Regions from separate parts of the Telluria sp. PB2R4 genome, predicted to be linked through region 1. Evidence: predicted binding sites of a transcription regulator. Region 1 holds the regulator's gene; each other region holds the start of a gene.
The links. The regulator FNR, encoded in region 1, switches genes on or off when oxygen is low (the NO sensors DNR and NnrR bind a similar motif). The targets are predictions, from matches to a motif close to TTGATNNNNATCAA.
Positions count from the first base shown of each region.

Region 2: the regulator FNR is predicted to act here: its motif matches at 2,628-2,641, upstream of paaX (phenylacetic acid degradation operon negative regulatory protein PaaX).
Region 3: the regulator FNR is predicted to act here: its motif matches at 2,602-2,615, upstream of AC56LU_RS05000 (KamA family radical SAM protein).

Region 1 is NZ_JCASIC010000011.1:193,169-198,205, forward strand. It holds gene AC56LU_RS18275 (DUF885 domain-containing protein) at 1-219, shown strand, start outside; gene AC56LU_RS18280 (VOC family protein) at 343-771, shown strand; gene AC56LU_RS18285 (metallophosphoesterase) at 830-1,675, shown strand; gene fnr (fumarate/nitrate reduction transcriptional regulator Fnr) at 1,782-2,534, opposite strand; gene AC56LU_RS18295 (hypothetical protein) at 2,762-4,417, opposite strand; gene AC56LU_RS18300 (hypothetical protein) at 4,436-4,897, opposite strand.
Region 2 is NZ_JCASIC010000002.1:363,755-368,791, forward strand. It holds gene AC56LU_RS05105 (hypothetical protein) at 69-305, opposite strand; gene AC56LU_RS05110 (M14 family metallopeptidase) at 302-1,450, opposite strand; gene AC56LU_RS05115 (hypothetical protein) at 1,526-1,696, shown strand; gene paaX (phenylacetic acid degradation operon negative regulatory protein PaaX) at 1,669-2,586, opposite strand; gene paaA (1,2-phenylacetyl-CoA epoxidase subunit PaaA) at 2,692-3,681, shown strand; gene paaB (1,2-phenylacetyl-CoA epoxidase subunit PaaB) at 3,701-3,985, shown strand; gene paaC (1,2-phenylacetyl-CoA epoxidase subunit PaaC) at 3,994-4,746, shown strand; gene paaD (1,2-phenylacetyl-CoA epoxidase subunit PaaD) at 4,746-5,037, shown strand, end outside.
Region 3 is NZ_JCASIC010000002.1:340,556-345,592, forward strand. It holds gene AC56LU_RS04990 (cache domain-containing protein) at 1-278, opposite strand, end outside; gene AC56LU_RS04995 (acyltransferase family protein) at 545-2,503, shown strand; gene AC56LU_RS05000 (KamA family radical SAM protein) at 2,708-4,105, shown strand; gene AC56LU_RS05005 (MFS transporter) at 4,142-5,037, shown strand, end outside.

The DNA.
Region 1 (5,037 bases):
CAGGAAGTCGAGCGCTACGTCGCCTGGCCGGGCCAGGCCAACGCCTACATGATCGGCATGCTGCGGATGATCGAGCTGCGCGAGAAGGCCAGGAAGGAATTGGGGGACAAGTTCTCGCTCGCCGGCTTCCACGACCTGGTGCTGGGCGCGGGCTCGGTGCCGCTCGACGTGCTGGGCGAGCTGGTGGATGGCTGGATCGCGAAGCTGAAGCAGGCCTGAGCCTCAGGACGGCGGCATCGATTTGCATCGCGATGCCGCCGCGCCGGTTGCCCGGGGGCGCATTTGCTCCTACACTGCTCGCGCGCAGCTGTATTTCATGACCTTCTTCCACAGGAGCACAGCATGGAAACACAAGAAATCTACCGCGGGCGGCTCATCGACCACATTCAATTGGTGGTGCGCGACCTGCCTGCCTCCCGCAGGTTCTACGGCGCCGTGTTCGAGGCGCTGGGCATTCCGCTCGGCGGCGCCGGCGACGATTACTTCTGGGCCGACGAACTGTTCGTCTCCAGCCGCGCCAGCCAAGCCGCGCAAGGCGTGCTGACGGGACGCCACCACCTGGCCTTCCAGGCACGCGACCGCAAGATGGTCAATGCCTTCTACTTTGCGGCGCTGGCCGCCGGCGGCAGGGACAACGGCCGGCCGGGCGAGCGCGCCTACCACCCGGGCTATTACGGCGCCTTCGTGCTCGACCCGGACGGGAATAATATCGAAGCGGTCTACCACGGCGAGGCGAAGCAGAGCGCGCCGTACGTGCGCATCAGCTTCTGACGGCCGCTGCAGTCGCCGGCGCAGGGCGCGGCGAAAAAGCCGCTATACTGCGCCGACCATGCGCATCCAGCTTTTCTCCGACCTCCATCTCGAACGTTACGCGGGCTTCATTCCGCAGATCCGCGCCGATACCGACGTGATCATCCTGGCGGGCGACATCGGTTCCTACCAGTCCGGCTCGCGCCTGACGGATACCGATTTCGGCCTCGGGCGTTTTTCGCCGAGGTCCTCTCCGCTGCGGCCCGGCGCTTCGCAAGCGCGGGTGCTCTACATCCCCGGCAACCACGAATTCGACGGCCTCGAATTCGAGGAGGCCTACGCGCGCCTGCGCGCCACCTGCGCACGCCTCGGCATCGAATGGCTGGACCGCGAGACCTTGATGATCGGAGCGGTGCGCTTCATCGGCACTACCCTGTGGAGCGATTTCGACGCGCTGGCGCTGCAGGAGCAGGACCTGACCAAGCAGCTGCAGCGCCGCGACAAGGCCTTCCGCGCGGCCAACTACTACCTGTCGAAGAACACGACCCTGAAGAACGGCGAAAAGGTGCTGGCCGAGGGCATCCGCGCGATGTCGCTGGACTGCCAGGCGTGGCTGCGCGGCGCGCTGGCGGCGCCTTTCGAGGGCCGCACGGTGGTGGTGACCCACTTCGCCCCCAGCCTGCTCAGCGCCGACCCGCGCTATGGCCTGACCCCCGGCACGGCGGGCTTCTGCAATGCGCTCGACGCGCTGTTTCCCCAGGCCGACCTGTGGATCCACGGCCACCTGCACTGCGCGAACGACTACATCACCAGCGGCGTCGAAGCGGGCCGGCCCTGGTCCTGCCGCGTGGTGGCCAATCCGCTCGGTTACCTGAGCAAGGGCGAGCAGGAGGCCTTCCGTCCGGAGCTGGTGATCGAGATCTGAGCACGCACGGTGGGCGCCGGCGCCGGAAAATACGTCCGCCCGCAGCAGTCCCGACGCCAGGACGGCGGCACGGAGCGCGACGAGCCGTCCTGGCGACGCCCCAGGTTCAGCCCATCGGGCTGCAAACGTCGGTGCCGGCAGCCAGCGCCTTGAGCTTGACCGGGTCGAGCAGGGTGACTTCGCGCTTGTCGACCTGCAGCCAGCCCTGTTTCTTGAAGCGCGACAGCAGGCGGCTGATGCTTTCGATGGTGAGTCCGAGGTAGTTGCCGATGTCCTCGCGCGACATGCGCAGCTGGAAGCTGTTCGGCGAGTAGCCGCGCGCCGCGTAGCGCGCCGACAGGTTCACCAGGAAGACGGCGAAACGCTGCTCCGCCCGCATATTGCCGAGCAGAAGCATTACGTTCTGTTCGCGCGTGATTTCCTGGCTCATGATGCGGTGGAAGTGGCGCAGCAGGGCCGGGACCTGGCCGAACAGCTCTTCCAGGCGCGAGAACGGAATCTCGCAGACTTCGCTGTCCTCGAGCGCCACGGCGTCGCAGTGGTGGGTGCCGCTGATCGCGTCCATGCCCAGCAGTTCGCCGGCCATCTGGAAACCGGTGATCTGGGCTTCGCCGGCGGCGTTCACCTGGTAGGTCTTGAAATGGCCGAAGCGCACCGCGTACAGGTTGCGGAAGGGTTCGCCCATCGCATACAGGCGCTCGTCGCGTGCGAGGCGGCGGCGCCGTCCGATGATTTGGTCGAGGCGGTTGATGTCGGCGTCTTCCAGCCCCATCGGCAGGCACAGCTGGTGCATGCTGCAGGCGCCGCAGCTGGTCTTGAGGGCCTGGATGCTGACCGGCGCTGTGCCAGGGAGCGACATGGGTTGGTTCATGGCGTGAGAAGAAAATGCGGACGCAGCCATTATAGACACAGGCCGGGTCCGCGGCGTTCATTTCCCAGAGATAAGTAGGGTGGGCGGGGTAATTGCGGGCAATGCCCGGAATTACGTACGCCCACGCGTTCAATATTCCCGTGAATAGACGCTACATCCATTCCAGGACGATCTGAACGCGTGGGCGGCATCGCCGTCCACCCAACACAGGGCGGTTACAGGTGATGCCGGTGTTCCGCCTTCTTCCGGTAGTACTCCTGCCGGCCCTTGGCCTGCACGGTCGCGGCGATCTGCGCCGCCTCCAGCGCCGCCGCCTTCACGGTCGCGAACGCGTCACCATCCGCCTTCAGGGCCTCGACGGCCTGCAGCGACTGCGCCGTGCCGGCCAGCGCCAGGCCGAAGGTGGCCGACACCGCCAGCTCGGCTGCCAGGGTGTCGAGGCCTGGCGCCACCACGCCCTGGCCGGCGTTGGCCGCCATGGCTGCCTCGGCGGGGGCCTGGGGCGCCGCCAGCGCACGCGCCACGTCCCTGTCGCCCGCCACCTTTGCCAGGAAGTCCAGCGCGGCCTGGCTGCCCGACTGGTTGGCCAGGTCGCCCAGGCGCAGCAGCGCGGTGTTCTTGGCATTGAACACCGCACGGCCGGCAAGCGGCTTCTCGACGAAGTCGATCAGCGGCTGGACCGCGATCGCGCTGCCGATGTAGCCGAGGGTGGCCACGACCTGCACCAGGAACTCCTCGTGCTTCCCGGGCTCGTTCACCAGCCAGTCGAGCAGCAGGCGGGCGTCCTTCTCCGTGTACTGCGAGGCCAGCTCGTCGGGCACGCCTTCGACCCAGTGCTGGGAGACGAAGTCGCGCACGTCGGCAGGCAGCGGGATGCCGCCCACGCCGCAGGAGCAGCCGCCGGCGGGCATCACCTCGCCGGTGATGGCGAGCGGGCCGGCCAGGAAGGCCGCCGACTCCCCGGCGTTGACCACGTCGTGGTCGGTGCCGACCGACGGGTACATGACCGCGCGCAGGTCGTCGGTTCGATGGCCGAGGCCGCAGTTGTGGCCGTACTCGTGCACCCAGATCAAGCCTTCCTGGTTGGCGGTGAAGCGCACCGCCGCCACGTTGACGATGGTGCTGCCGACCGGGGCGCAGCCGATGATGCTGTCGCCGGGGCCGCCGCACCAGCGGATCGCCTGCACGACCTTGACCCCGCTGCCCGCGTTCAGCAGCGCCGTCAGGTCGGCCGCCGTCTGGATCGTGCCGGGGACGTTGCTTGGGAGCAGCCGTACCGCGCCGTTGCGCACGAAGCGGACCGGGGTGGCGACATCCGGCCCGGTGTCGTCGTTCTGCAGGATCGTGCCCATGTCGGCCAGGATCCGGTCGGCCTCGGCCTCGCTCAGGGCCACGCTGCTGTGGCGGTGCACCGCGACCGACACCGTGCGCAGGCCGGGTGGCGCCACGGGCGGGTTGACGATCAGGTAGTCGACGTAGAGCGAGATGTCCGCGCTCCACTCGATGTTGACCCAGATGTCGACGCCGTTCCAGCGCGAGGCGACGTTGTGCAGGGTGTAGCGGGCTGCGCCGATGAACTTGCCGGCGTTCGGTCCGCCCGGCACGCCTTCGCCCACCGCCACGAACACCTGCGAGCCGGGCTGGATGACATCCCAGTTGAGCCGCAGGATCCATTGGCCGCGGCGCGCTCCCCAGTCGTGGCGGTAAGTGAAGCCGGTTCCTTGCAGGGCGGGCTGCAGCCCGTCCTTGCCGACGGTGGCTTCGGCAATGGCCCAGGGGCCCTTGGTGTCCGAGGAATCCGCGCGCTCCGCCGGGTCCTGGCGGGCCAGGGTCAGCGCGGCGTTCCGGTCAAGACGATCGTTTGGTGACATGGTGTTCTCCTCGGATGCTCAGGGATTGATGATCAGGTAGTCGGCGTAGAGCGAGATATCCGAGCTCCACTCGATGTTGACCCAGATGTCGACGCCGTTCCAGCGTGAGGCGACGTTGTGCAGGGTGTAGCGGGCCGAGCCGATGAACTTGCCGGCATTCGGTCCGCCCGGGACGCCTTCGCCGATCGCCACCAGGACCCGCGACGGGGGCTGGATCACGTTCCAGTTGAGGCGCAGCACCCACTGCCCGCGGCGCGCACCCCAGTCGTGGCGGTAGGTGAAACCGGTTCCGCTCAGCTCGGGTTGCGGTTCGGCGCTGGCGGCGGCGGGCCCGAACAACTGCCGGACCGCGCCGAGGTCGGCGTCCTGCCGGATCTCGGCGAAGCTGGTCGGCATGGCCGAGGAAGCGATGAAGCCGTCCGCTTCCCTGGCGCCCGCGGCAATCCGCGTGGCTGCCTGGTTGACCTGATTGTTTGACATGACATTTCCTTTCACATCGACGATCGGTGATTGGCCCAGCCTGCCGCGCCGCAAGGGGGGAGGAGGGTCGCCGGATAGCGAGCTGCATGCATGCTGGAACTCCGGAATTCCGTCGATGCCGTGCTCGAATCGTCAGCCAA
Region 2 (5,037 bases), on a different contig from region 1:
CCGTAGCTATGGAGTTCACGAAACGCCGTTTGCAAGCATGCCAGCCACGACGGTGCGGTTTTCCGCGATCAGCCGGCCTGCTCGACGCGGCTGAGCCGCTGGCCATAAATCCCCCAGGTGCGCGGCTCGCCATCGACCGTGGCTTTCAAGGCCCAGCCGGTGCCGATCTTCTCGACCGTCACCTCGACTTCGAGCTCCCTGGCCACCTTCTCGGCCCAGGCTTGCGCCGAGCCGCGGCCCTTGAACAGCTCCTGGCCTTCGAACACGACGGTGGCGTCGAACACGGAAGCGGCGAAGACGCTCATGCCTGGCCCGATGCAGCCGCTGCGCGGATCGCGTTCAGCACCGGCTGCAGCACCGCGCTTCCCAAGCGCGCGCTGCGGGCGCCGTCCCAGCCCACCTGCGGGTCGGGGTCGTTGGCATTGTCCTTGAACGGCAGTTCCAGCGTCAGCGACAGGCAGCCGAAGGCGTGGGTGATGTGCGAGGAGCCCATGGTGAGCGTCTCGTCGGTGAACGGGGTCTTGCCGTAGCCGTGCACGTCCTGGAAGTCGGGGCTGGCGATCTTGAAGTCGGCGATGAAACGCGCCTGCTGCGCGGCCTGGGCTTCGGTCCAGGTGGGCAGGGATTCGCTGCCGGCCACGAACACGTAGGGCAGGCCTTCGTCGCCATGCACGTCCAGGCACAGGTCGACCCCGGTTTCGTGCATCTTCTTGAGCACCAGGAACACTTCCGGGCTGCGCTCCATCGACGGGTTCATCCACTCGCGGTTCAGGTTGGCGCCGGCCGCGTTGGTGCGCAGGTTGCCGCGCACCGAGCCGTCCGGGTTCATGTTGGGCACCACGTAGAACACGGCGTCCTTCAGCAGCTGGCGCCCGAACGGGTGGGCCGGGTCGAGCAGCGCGTCGAGCATGCCTTCGACGAACCATTCGGCCATGGTTTCACCCGGGTGCTGGCGTGCGATGACCCAGACCTTCTTCTTGCCCTCGTCAGGCTCGCCGATGACCAGCATGTTCAGGTCGCGGCCGTCGACGGTGGACCCGAGGTCGAGCATGCGCACGCTCTCAGACATCTGGGCGCGGTCGAGCAGCTCCAGGTGGCGTTCCCACGAATAGGGTTCGAAGTAGGCGTAGTAGACGCTGTCCATGCCCGGGGTGTGCTCGATGCTCATCACCTGGCCGTCGTACGAGGTCGGCACGCGGAACCAGTTCACGCGGTCGTAGCTGGCCATGGCCTGGTAGCCTTCCCAGCCGGCCGGATAGGCGGCCTGGCCCGCGTTCAGGAAGCGGATCGTGCAGGCTTCGCCCTGCGCGCCCTGCAGGCGGAAGTAGAACCACTGGATGATGTCGGCGTGCGAATCCTTGCGGATGTTCAGGTCGATGGCGTTGGCGCTTGTGGCGTTCACGACCTCGATGGCGCCAGCGTCGAACTGGCTGCTGATCTTGATAGACATGGTGTGTCCTGGTGTTGAATGAATACGGAAAGGGGGGATAATACCGGTTTCAGCGGCGCTACCCAAGGAGCTTTGATGCGGATCGTGATCATCGTGGCAAGCATTTTCTCCTTCTGGCTGGGCGCGCGCATCGCGGACGACCCCCTGGTGGGGATTGTCGTCGCGGCCGTCGTAGCGACCCTCCTGACTTTCGGCCGGCGCACCCTGCGCCGGCGAAATCACATCAAGCCACCGAACCGGTCGTAGAAATCGCTGTCGGCCGCCGGCGTGGCCTCGTCTTCGCGGCGCAGCATCGCCATCACGTGCTCTTCCGCCCGCGCATAGGTCAGCAGGTAGATGCGCCTGGCCAGTTCATAGGCGTCCGAGCCCGGCCACGGGTCGGGCAGCAGCTCGAGCGGCAGCATCGGGTCGTGCAGCTGCACGCGGCGGTAGGCGTGGATCAAGAGGCTGCGGATGGCGAAAGCCTCTTGCGGGCTGATGTCCGCCCTGGTTTCCAGCAGCGGCGTGAAGCTGTCGATGAACTGGCGGTAGGCCGCGGCCACGCTGGACAAGTCCCAGGCATCGCCGACCAGCTCGGGCAGCGGGCGCGAGCCGACGCCGGGCAGCTCGGCCGCATCGCATACGAATACCTTCCCCTGCGCGCCTGAGCGCGCCAGGATCTCGCGCAGTGTGTCGCGCTCGGGCGCCGGGTGCGCCATCACGCCGGTGGCCAGCATCGTGAAGCCTTCCCATTCCAGTTCCTTGCGCAGCAGCGTGCGCAGCTCGCCGTCGATGCTGTTGGTGGGCGCGAGCACGAAGCTCCACCGCCCGTCCCAGTGCAGGCCGGGCGGCGAATAGATGCGGCGGTTGGCGCGTTCGAAACGGGGAAGGGCCTTCGGTTCCAGCGCGTAGCGGCTGCGCCGGCCCTCGCGGCTGGCCACCAGCCAGCCTTCCTGCACCAGGCGGAACACGCTGGTTCGCACCAGCCGGTCGCTCACGCCGAGCGGCGCCAGCAATTCGATCATGCTCCCCAGCCAGAAGGCGCCGCCGTGCGGGGCGATGGCGTCGCCGCACAGGGTCATCACCAGCGATTTGTGGCGTGGCGGGTCAGTCGTGAGAAAGTGGTCGATCCACTCGCCGCTGGTCAGTCTTGTCATGTTGGTAATGGTAACAGAACGCCGCAATATGATTCAAAATTTTGGTGTACATCCATTTTTTTGTATCGTATTATGGATTCACCAGGTTTGCAACGGAGACCAGACATGTACGCACAAATGGTGGAGACCGGACTCAAGAAAGTCCGTACCGAGGAAGACATGGGCGCTGAAGAAGCGGCGTTCCAGGCGCGCATCGACGCCGGCATCAAGATCGAGGCCAAGGACTGGATGCCCGAGGCCTACCGCAAGACCCTGATCCGCCAGATCTCGCAGCATGCGCACAGCGAGATCGTCGGCCAGCTCCCGGAAGGGAACTGGGTCACGCGCGCGCCGACCTTGCAGCGCAAGTCGGTCCTGCTGGCCAAGATCCAGGACGAGGCCGGCCACGGCCTGTACCTGTACAGCGCCGCCGAAACGCTGGGCGTCTCGCGCGACGAGCTGCTGCAGGCGCTGCATTCGGGGAAAGCCAAGTATTCGAGCATCTTCAACTACCCCACCCTGAGCTGGGCCGACATGGGCGCCATCGGCTGGCTGGTGGACGGCTCGGCCATCATCAACCAGATCCCGCTGTGCCGCTGCTCGTACGGTCCGTACGCGCGCGCCATGATCCGCGTCTGCAAGGAAGAGTCCTTCCACGCGCGCCAGGGCTACGACATCATGATGGCCCTCGCCAGGGGCACGCCGGAGCAGAAGGCGATGGCCCAGGATGCGCTGAACCGCTGGTGGTGGCCGTCCCTGATGATGTTCGGTCCGTCGGACGCCGAGTCGGTGAACAGCGCGCAGTCGACCGCCTGGCGCATCAAGCTGTTCTCGAACGACGAACTGCGCCAGCGCATGGTCGACCAGACCGTGCCGCAGGCCGAGTACCTGGGCCTGACCGTGCCCGACCCCGACCTCAAGTGGAATGCCGAGCGCGGCTCCTACGACTTCGGCGAGATCGACTGGAGCGAGTTCCACAACGTCCTGAAGGGCAACGGCCCCTGCAACCGCGAGCGCCTGCGCACCCGCGTGAAAGCCTACGAAGACGGCGAATGGTTCCGCGACGCCCTGGTCGCCCACGCCGAGAAAAAAGCGGCGCGCAAAGCCGCAGCCTGAAGAACGACGGAGAGAGAGAATGAGCAAAGAATGGCCCCTGTGGGAAGTCTTCATCCGCAGCCAGCACGGCCTGGCCCACAAGCACGTGGGCAGCCTGCACGCACCCGACGCCGAGATGGCGGTGAATAACGCGCGCGACGTCTACACCCGCCGCAACGAAGGCGTCAGCATCTGGGTCGTGCGCGCCCAGGACATCGTGGCCAGCAGCCCGAACGACAAGGAAGCCCTGTTCGAGCCGGCCAACAGCAAGGTCTACCGCCACCCGACCTTCTTCCCGATGCCGGAAGAAGTCAAGAACCTGTGAGCGCGCCCGTGGATCAGAAAATCGACTACCTGCTGCGCCAGGGCGACAACGCCCTGATCCTGTCCCAGCAGCTGTGCCAGCTGTGCGGCAAGGGCCCGGCACTGGAAGAAGACATGGCGCTGTCGAACGTCGCGCTCGACCTGCTGGGCCAGACCCGCATGTGGCTGAGCTACGCCGGCGAGCTCGAAGGCAAGGGCCGCGACGAAGACCGCCTGGCCTTCCACCGCGACGCGATTGATTACCGCAACTGCCTGCTGCTGGAGCAGCCGAACGGCAGCTATGCCGAGGTCATGATGCGCCAGTTCCTGTTCGATACCTGGCACTACTTCCTGATGGACGGCCTGACCCGCTCCAGCGACCCGCGCATCGCCGAGATCGCGCAGAAGTCGATCAAGGAAGTCACCTACCACCTGCGCAGGTCCGGCGACCTGGTGGTGCGCCTGGGCGACGGCAGCGACATCAGCCACGCGAAGATGCAGACCGCGCTCGACGAGCTGTGGATGTACAGCGGCGAGATGTTCCTCTACGACGCGGTCGACAATGCGATGGTGGAGCAGGGCGTGGCGCCAGCCAGCGAACCGCTGCGCCAGATGTTCCTCGACCACCTGGCGGAAGTGCTGGCCGAAGCCTCGCTCAAGATGCCGCCAAGCGACGCCTGGATGCAGCGCGGCGGCAAGCAGGGCCGGCACAGCGAGCGCCTGGGCTACATCCTGGCCGAGATGCAGTTCCTGCAGCGTGCCTATCCGGGAGCGCAGTGGTAATGAGCGCGGTCGGCGTCACCCTCGATGAAGTCTGGAGCTGGCTCGGCGACGTGGCCGATCCGGAGATTCCAGTCATCTCGGTGGTGGACCTCGGCATCGTGCGCGAGGTCGCCCTCAACGGCGACACCTGCGTGGTGACGATTACGCCAACATATTCCGGCTGCCCCGCGATGCAGGTGATTGCGGAGTCGGTCAGCGAAGCGCTCAAAGCGCACGGCTTGACGGATGTGCGCATCGTCAGCCGCCTCTCGCCCGCCTGGACCACCGACTGGATGAGCGAAGCCGGCAAGG
Region 3 (5,037 bases), on a different contig from region 1:
TCCTTGCCGACGATCGAAGGGTTGTACGGGTGCGCCAGCACGATCCCGGTCTTCAGGTCGCGAATGTCCATGTACAGCTCGCCCTGGACGTATTCCGCATCCTTGGCATTAATCTTCTTCATCATTTCGTCCTTGCCCTTGGCCTTGACCAGGGCAACGCCGCGCTCGACCATCGCGATGGCGTCCTTCTCGGTCGGGCCATTGGCCAGGGCAGGGGCGGCGGCGATGGCGAGGCACAGGGCGGCCACGGTGCTGGACAGTTTGGCAAACAATTTCATGTTGACTCCTTGAGTGGAATGTTCTGAGACCAATATTGCTAAAGTGCATTGGCAAATGTACCGGGGGTGGAGAAGAGGCGGATTGCGGTGGCGCAATCGCATTACGCAGCGCGCTAGGAACGTTGCGCATTGGTGTCAGCAGATGCTGACAGTGCGTTCGCAATGCACAGCGCATGCAATGCGGGACCAGCTGTTGTTTCGAAATGAAATCATTGTTTCGGTGCAACGTACTCATGTAAAATCGTCAGCTTTGTTGACTGGCCGGCATGAAACTAGAGAAACAAGTTCACTTCAAGGAGCAGTCGCCGGCGCCGGCCCACCTGGCCTACCGGCGCGATATCGACGGCCTGCGCGCCGTCGCCGTGCTGTCGGTGCTGCTGTTCCATGCCTTCCCGTCCGTGCTGCGGGGCGGCTTCATCGGCGTCGACGTCTTCTTCGTCATTTCCGGTTTCCTGATCACCAGCATCCTCCTGCGCGAGCTTGACGCCGGCAGCTTCAGCTTCGCCGGCTTCTATGCGCGCCGCGTGCGGCGCATCTTCCCGGCGCTGCTGCTGGTGCTGGGATCCTGCCTGGCCTTCGGCTGGCTGGCGCTGTTCCCCGATGAATACGAGCAGCTCGGCAAGCACGTCGTCGGCGGCGCCGGCTTCGCCGCCAACTTCTTCTACTGGGCCCAGGTGGGCTACTTCGACACCGCGGCCGACACCAAGCCGCTGCTGCACCTGTGGTCGCTCGGTATCGAAGAACAGTTCTATATCCTGTGGCCGGTGATCCTGCTGCTGGGCTGGCGCTTGAAGGCCAGGCTGTTCGTGGTGGCGGCCGTGCTGGCGCTGGCCTCGTTCGCGCTCAACATCGGCGGCATCGCCGATCATCCGAGCGCCACCTTCTATTCCCCGGCCAGCCGAGCCTGGGAGCTGCTGCTGGGCGCCGGCCTGGCCTGCCTGCATGCACGTCCTGCCGTTTCCGCAAGCCGGCTTGCGCGGGTATCGCCCAACCTGCTGGCCTGGAGCGGCGCGGCCCTGCTGGCGGCCGGGCTGGCGCTGATCACGCGCAAGGACCAGTTCCCCGGCTGGTTCGCACTGATGCCGGCGCTGGGCGCCGTTCTCTTGATTGGCGCCGGACCGCAGGCCTGGTTCAACCGCGTGCTGCTGTCGAACCGCCTCATGGTCTGGATCGGGCTGGTCAGCTATCCGCTCTACCTGTGGCACTGGCCGCTGCTGTCCTTCGCCCAGATCATCGAGTCGCGCGAGCCGGCGCCCGCGATCCGCGCCGGGGCGCTGCTGCTGGCGCTGCTGCTGGCCTGGCTGACCTACCGGGTGGTGGAACGCCCCCTGCGCGGCGGCAGCGGGCGCGGCAAGGTCGCAGCGCTGTGCGCGCTGATGATCGGCACCGCCGCGGTCGCCGGCTATATCTACCTGAACGACGGCCTGCCGACCCGCAAGCCGGTCCAGGACAACCTGGCCAACCACAAGGCACTGGTGCTGGTCGAGGACAAGGCCAACGCCGAGGCCTGCAAGAAACGTTACGGCTTCGATTCGAACTACGAGTACTGCCTGCAGGCCGACGTGGCGAAGGACCCGACCGTGGTGCTGCTGGGCGACAGCCACGCCTACCACGTCGTCGCCGGCCTGACGAAGTACTACAGCAGCGTCGGCGAGAACCTCCTGATGCTGGGCACCCGCCATCCCTACTGGGGACTCGACCCGCAGGGCGATCCCTACCAGCAGGCGACCCAGCCGATGCTGGAACTGGCGCTCGGCATGCCCTCGGTGAAGACCGTGGTGTTCTCGACCCACCTGCGCTTCGGCAGCGCGCCCGAGCACCGCGTCTGGGTGGATGCGGCGCGCGAAACCTTCCGCCGCTTCAGCGCCGCCGGCAAACAGGTGATCTTCATGAACGACGTGCCGATCATCAGCTTCGACCCGCGTTCGTGCATCAAGCGCGCCGGCGTGGCCTCGTCGGCCACCCGGGTGCCGTGCGCGATCACGCGCGCCGAGTGGGAGCAGCAAGTCGTGCAGCACCGCGAGATCCTGGGCGGGTTCGCCCGGGAGTTCCCGCAGGCCGCCTGGTTCGATGCGTCCGCCGCCCTGTGCGACGACAGCAGCTGCCGCGCCATGATCGACGGGCGCCTGATGTACCGCGACACCAACCACCTCAGTTATGACGGCGACCTGCTGGTCGGCAGGCACTTCGCCGAATGGATGCGCCGGCGCACGCCGCGCCAATGACAGAAACGGCCTGGACACTGCGTTCCAGGCCGACCTGTCCAGTATTTGTCCCGTTCTGTGCTCTCCTTGTTTTACCTCCCCCGATAGGACCTTTCTGATTGATTGACGGCAACTCTCCATAATTTCCGCAACGTAAGATGAATTCTTCCCGGCAACGCTTTTCCTCAGCCGGTTCTTTCATCCCTCGTTTCCTGGAGAACTTCCGTGACCACGACCGAATCGACGCCCTCCAAGTTCAAGCCCTATACCCGGCAGAGTATTCACACCGCGCGCCAGTGGCAATGGCTTACGCCGGAGCTGCAGGAAGCGGTGCAGGTGGTGTCCCATGTGCTGCCGTTCCGCGTGAACGCTTATGTACTGGAGGAGCTGATCGACTGGGACAAGGTGCCGGACGATCCGATCTACCGGCTCACCTTCCCGCACCGCGACATGCTGCCTTCGAACGAGTACGAACAGCTGCGCGACCTGGTGCTGTACAAGAAGGACGAGGCGGCCATCGCCAGGCTGGTGCACGGCATCCGGATGCGCATGAATCCGCACCCGGCCGGCCAGATGACCCACAACGTCCCGCGCGTGAACGATGCGCCGCTCAAGGGCCTGCAGCACAAGTACAAGGAAACCGTGCTGTTCTTTCCCAGCTCGGGCCAGACCTGCCACGCTTACTGCACCTTCTGCTTCCGCTGGCCGCAGTTCGTCGGCATGGACGACATGAAGTTCGATGCCCGCGAGTGCGGCGAGCTGGTGTCCTACCTCGAGACCCACCCGGACGTGACCGACGTCCTGATCACCGGTGGCGACCCGATGATCATGAATACCCGTTCGCTGGCCGAATTCCTCGAGCCGCTGCTGCAGCCGAGCCTGGCCCACATCCAGAATATCCGCATCGGCACCAAGTCGGTGGCCTACTGGCCGCAGCGCTTCGTGTCGGACAAGGACAGCGACGACCTGATGCGCCTGTTCGAGAAGGTGGTCAGGTCGGGCAAGAACCTCGCGATCATGGGCCACTACAATCACGCGGTGGAGCTGCGCCATCCGATTGCCCAGCAGGCCGTCAAGCGCATCGTCGGCACCGGCGCCACGCTGCGCATGCAGGGTCCGCTGATCCGCCACATCAACGAAGACCCGAAGAGCTGGGCCGAGCTGTGGACCACCGGCGTGCGCCTGGGCGCCATCCCGTACTACATGTTCGTCGAGCGCGACACCGGCCCGCGCGACTACTTCTCGCTGCCGCTGGCGCGCGCACACCAGATCTTCCAGGAAGCCTATTCGATGGTGTCGGGTCTGTCGCGCACCGTGCGCGGCCCCTCGATGAGCGCCTTCCCGGGCAAGGTGGTGATCGACGGCGTGGTCACGATCAACGGCGAAAAGCTGTTCGCGCTGCAGTTCCTGCAGGCCCGTAATCCGGAATGGGTGCGCCGTCCGTTCTTCGCCAAGTACGACGCCAGCGCGACCTGGCTCGACCACCTCAAGCCGGCCTTCGGGCGCGACAAGTTCTTCTTCGAACAGGAGAGCGGCGGTCCGTTGCGGGGACCCGGCGGGCGCGTCATCCCCCTGGTGCCGGCATCTCAGCTGCGCGCCAACACGGCCCAGGACGCGGCCTGAAGCGGCCCCGGACCTTCCCGAGCACCGGAGCTGGCCATGCAGGACGCCACCACCGCGCCACGCCTGTCCGGCGTGGCGGTTTTTTTCTACGTGTTCCTGCCGTTCGCGCTGGGGCACTACCTGTCGACGCTGCTGCGCAACGTGAACGCGGTGCTGGCCCCGGACCTGATGGGCGCGCTCGCGCTCACACCGGGTGAACTGGGACTGCTCACCAGCGCCTTCTTCTTCGCGTTCGCGCTGGTCCAGCTGCCGGTCGGGATCGCGCTCGACCGCTGGGGGCCGCGCAAGGTGCAGTTGGTGATGATGCTGGTCGGGGCCCTCGGCGCGCTGCTGTTCTCGCGCAGCAGCGGTTTCGGGCAGCTGGTGGTGGCGCGCGCCGTGATGGGCCTGGGCCTGGGCGGCTGCTTCATGGCGGCGGTCAAGGCGGTCTCCACCTGGATCGCGCCGAGCAAGCTGCCTTCGGTGCACGGCTACCTGATCGCGGTGGGGGGACTGGGCGCCGCCAGCGCCACCATGCCGGTGCGCCTGGTGCTCGACTACACCGACTGGCGCGGACTGTTCGCCATCCTGGCGGCGCTCACCGCCTGCTCGGGCCTTTTGATCGCGCTGCTGTACCCGCGCGAAGGCGATGGCAAAAGCGCTCCGGTGCCCAGGCGCGGCCCGCTGGGCCAGGCGCTGCGCGACGTGTTCCGGGCGCCGGTGTTCCGCACCACAGCTTCGCTGGTGCTGATCCCGCATGCGGTGTTCTTCGGCATCCAGGGTTTGTGGGTCGGACGCTGGCTGTCGGATGTCGCGCGCTTTCCCGACGACGCCGTCGCCTACCTGCTCTACCTGGGCATGGCCGCGGTGATCTTCGGCGCCATCGCGGTGGGCATGATCACCGAGTGGGCGGGACGGCGCGGCATCGCTCCGCTCGACGTCGCCGCCGCCGG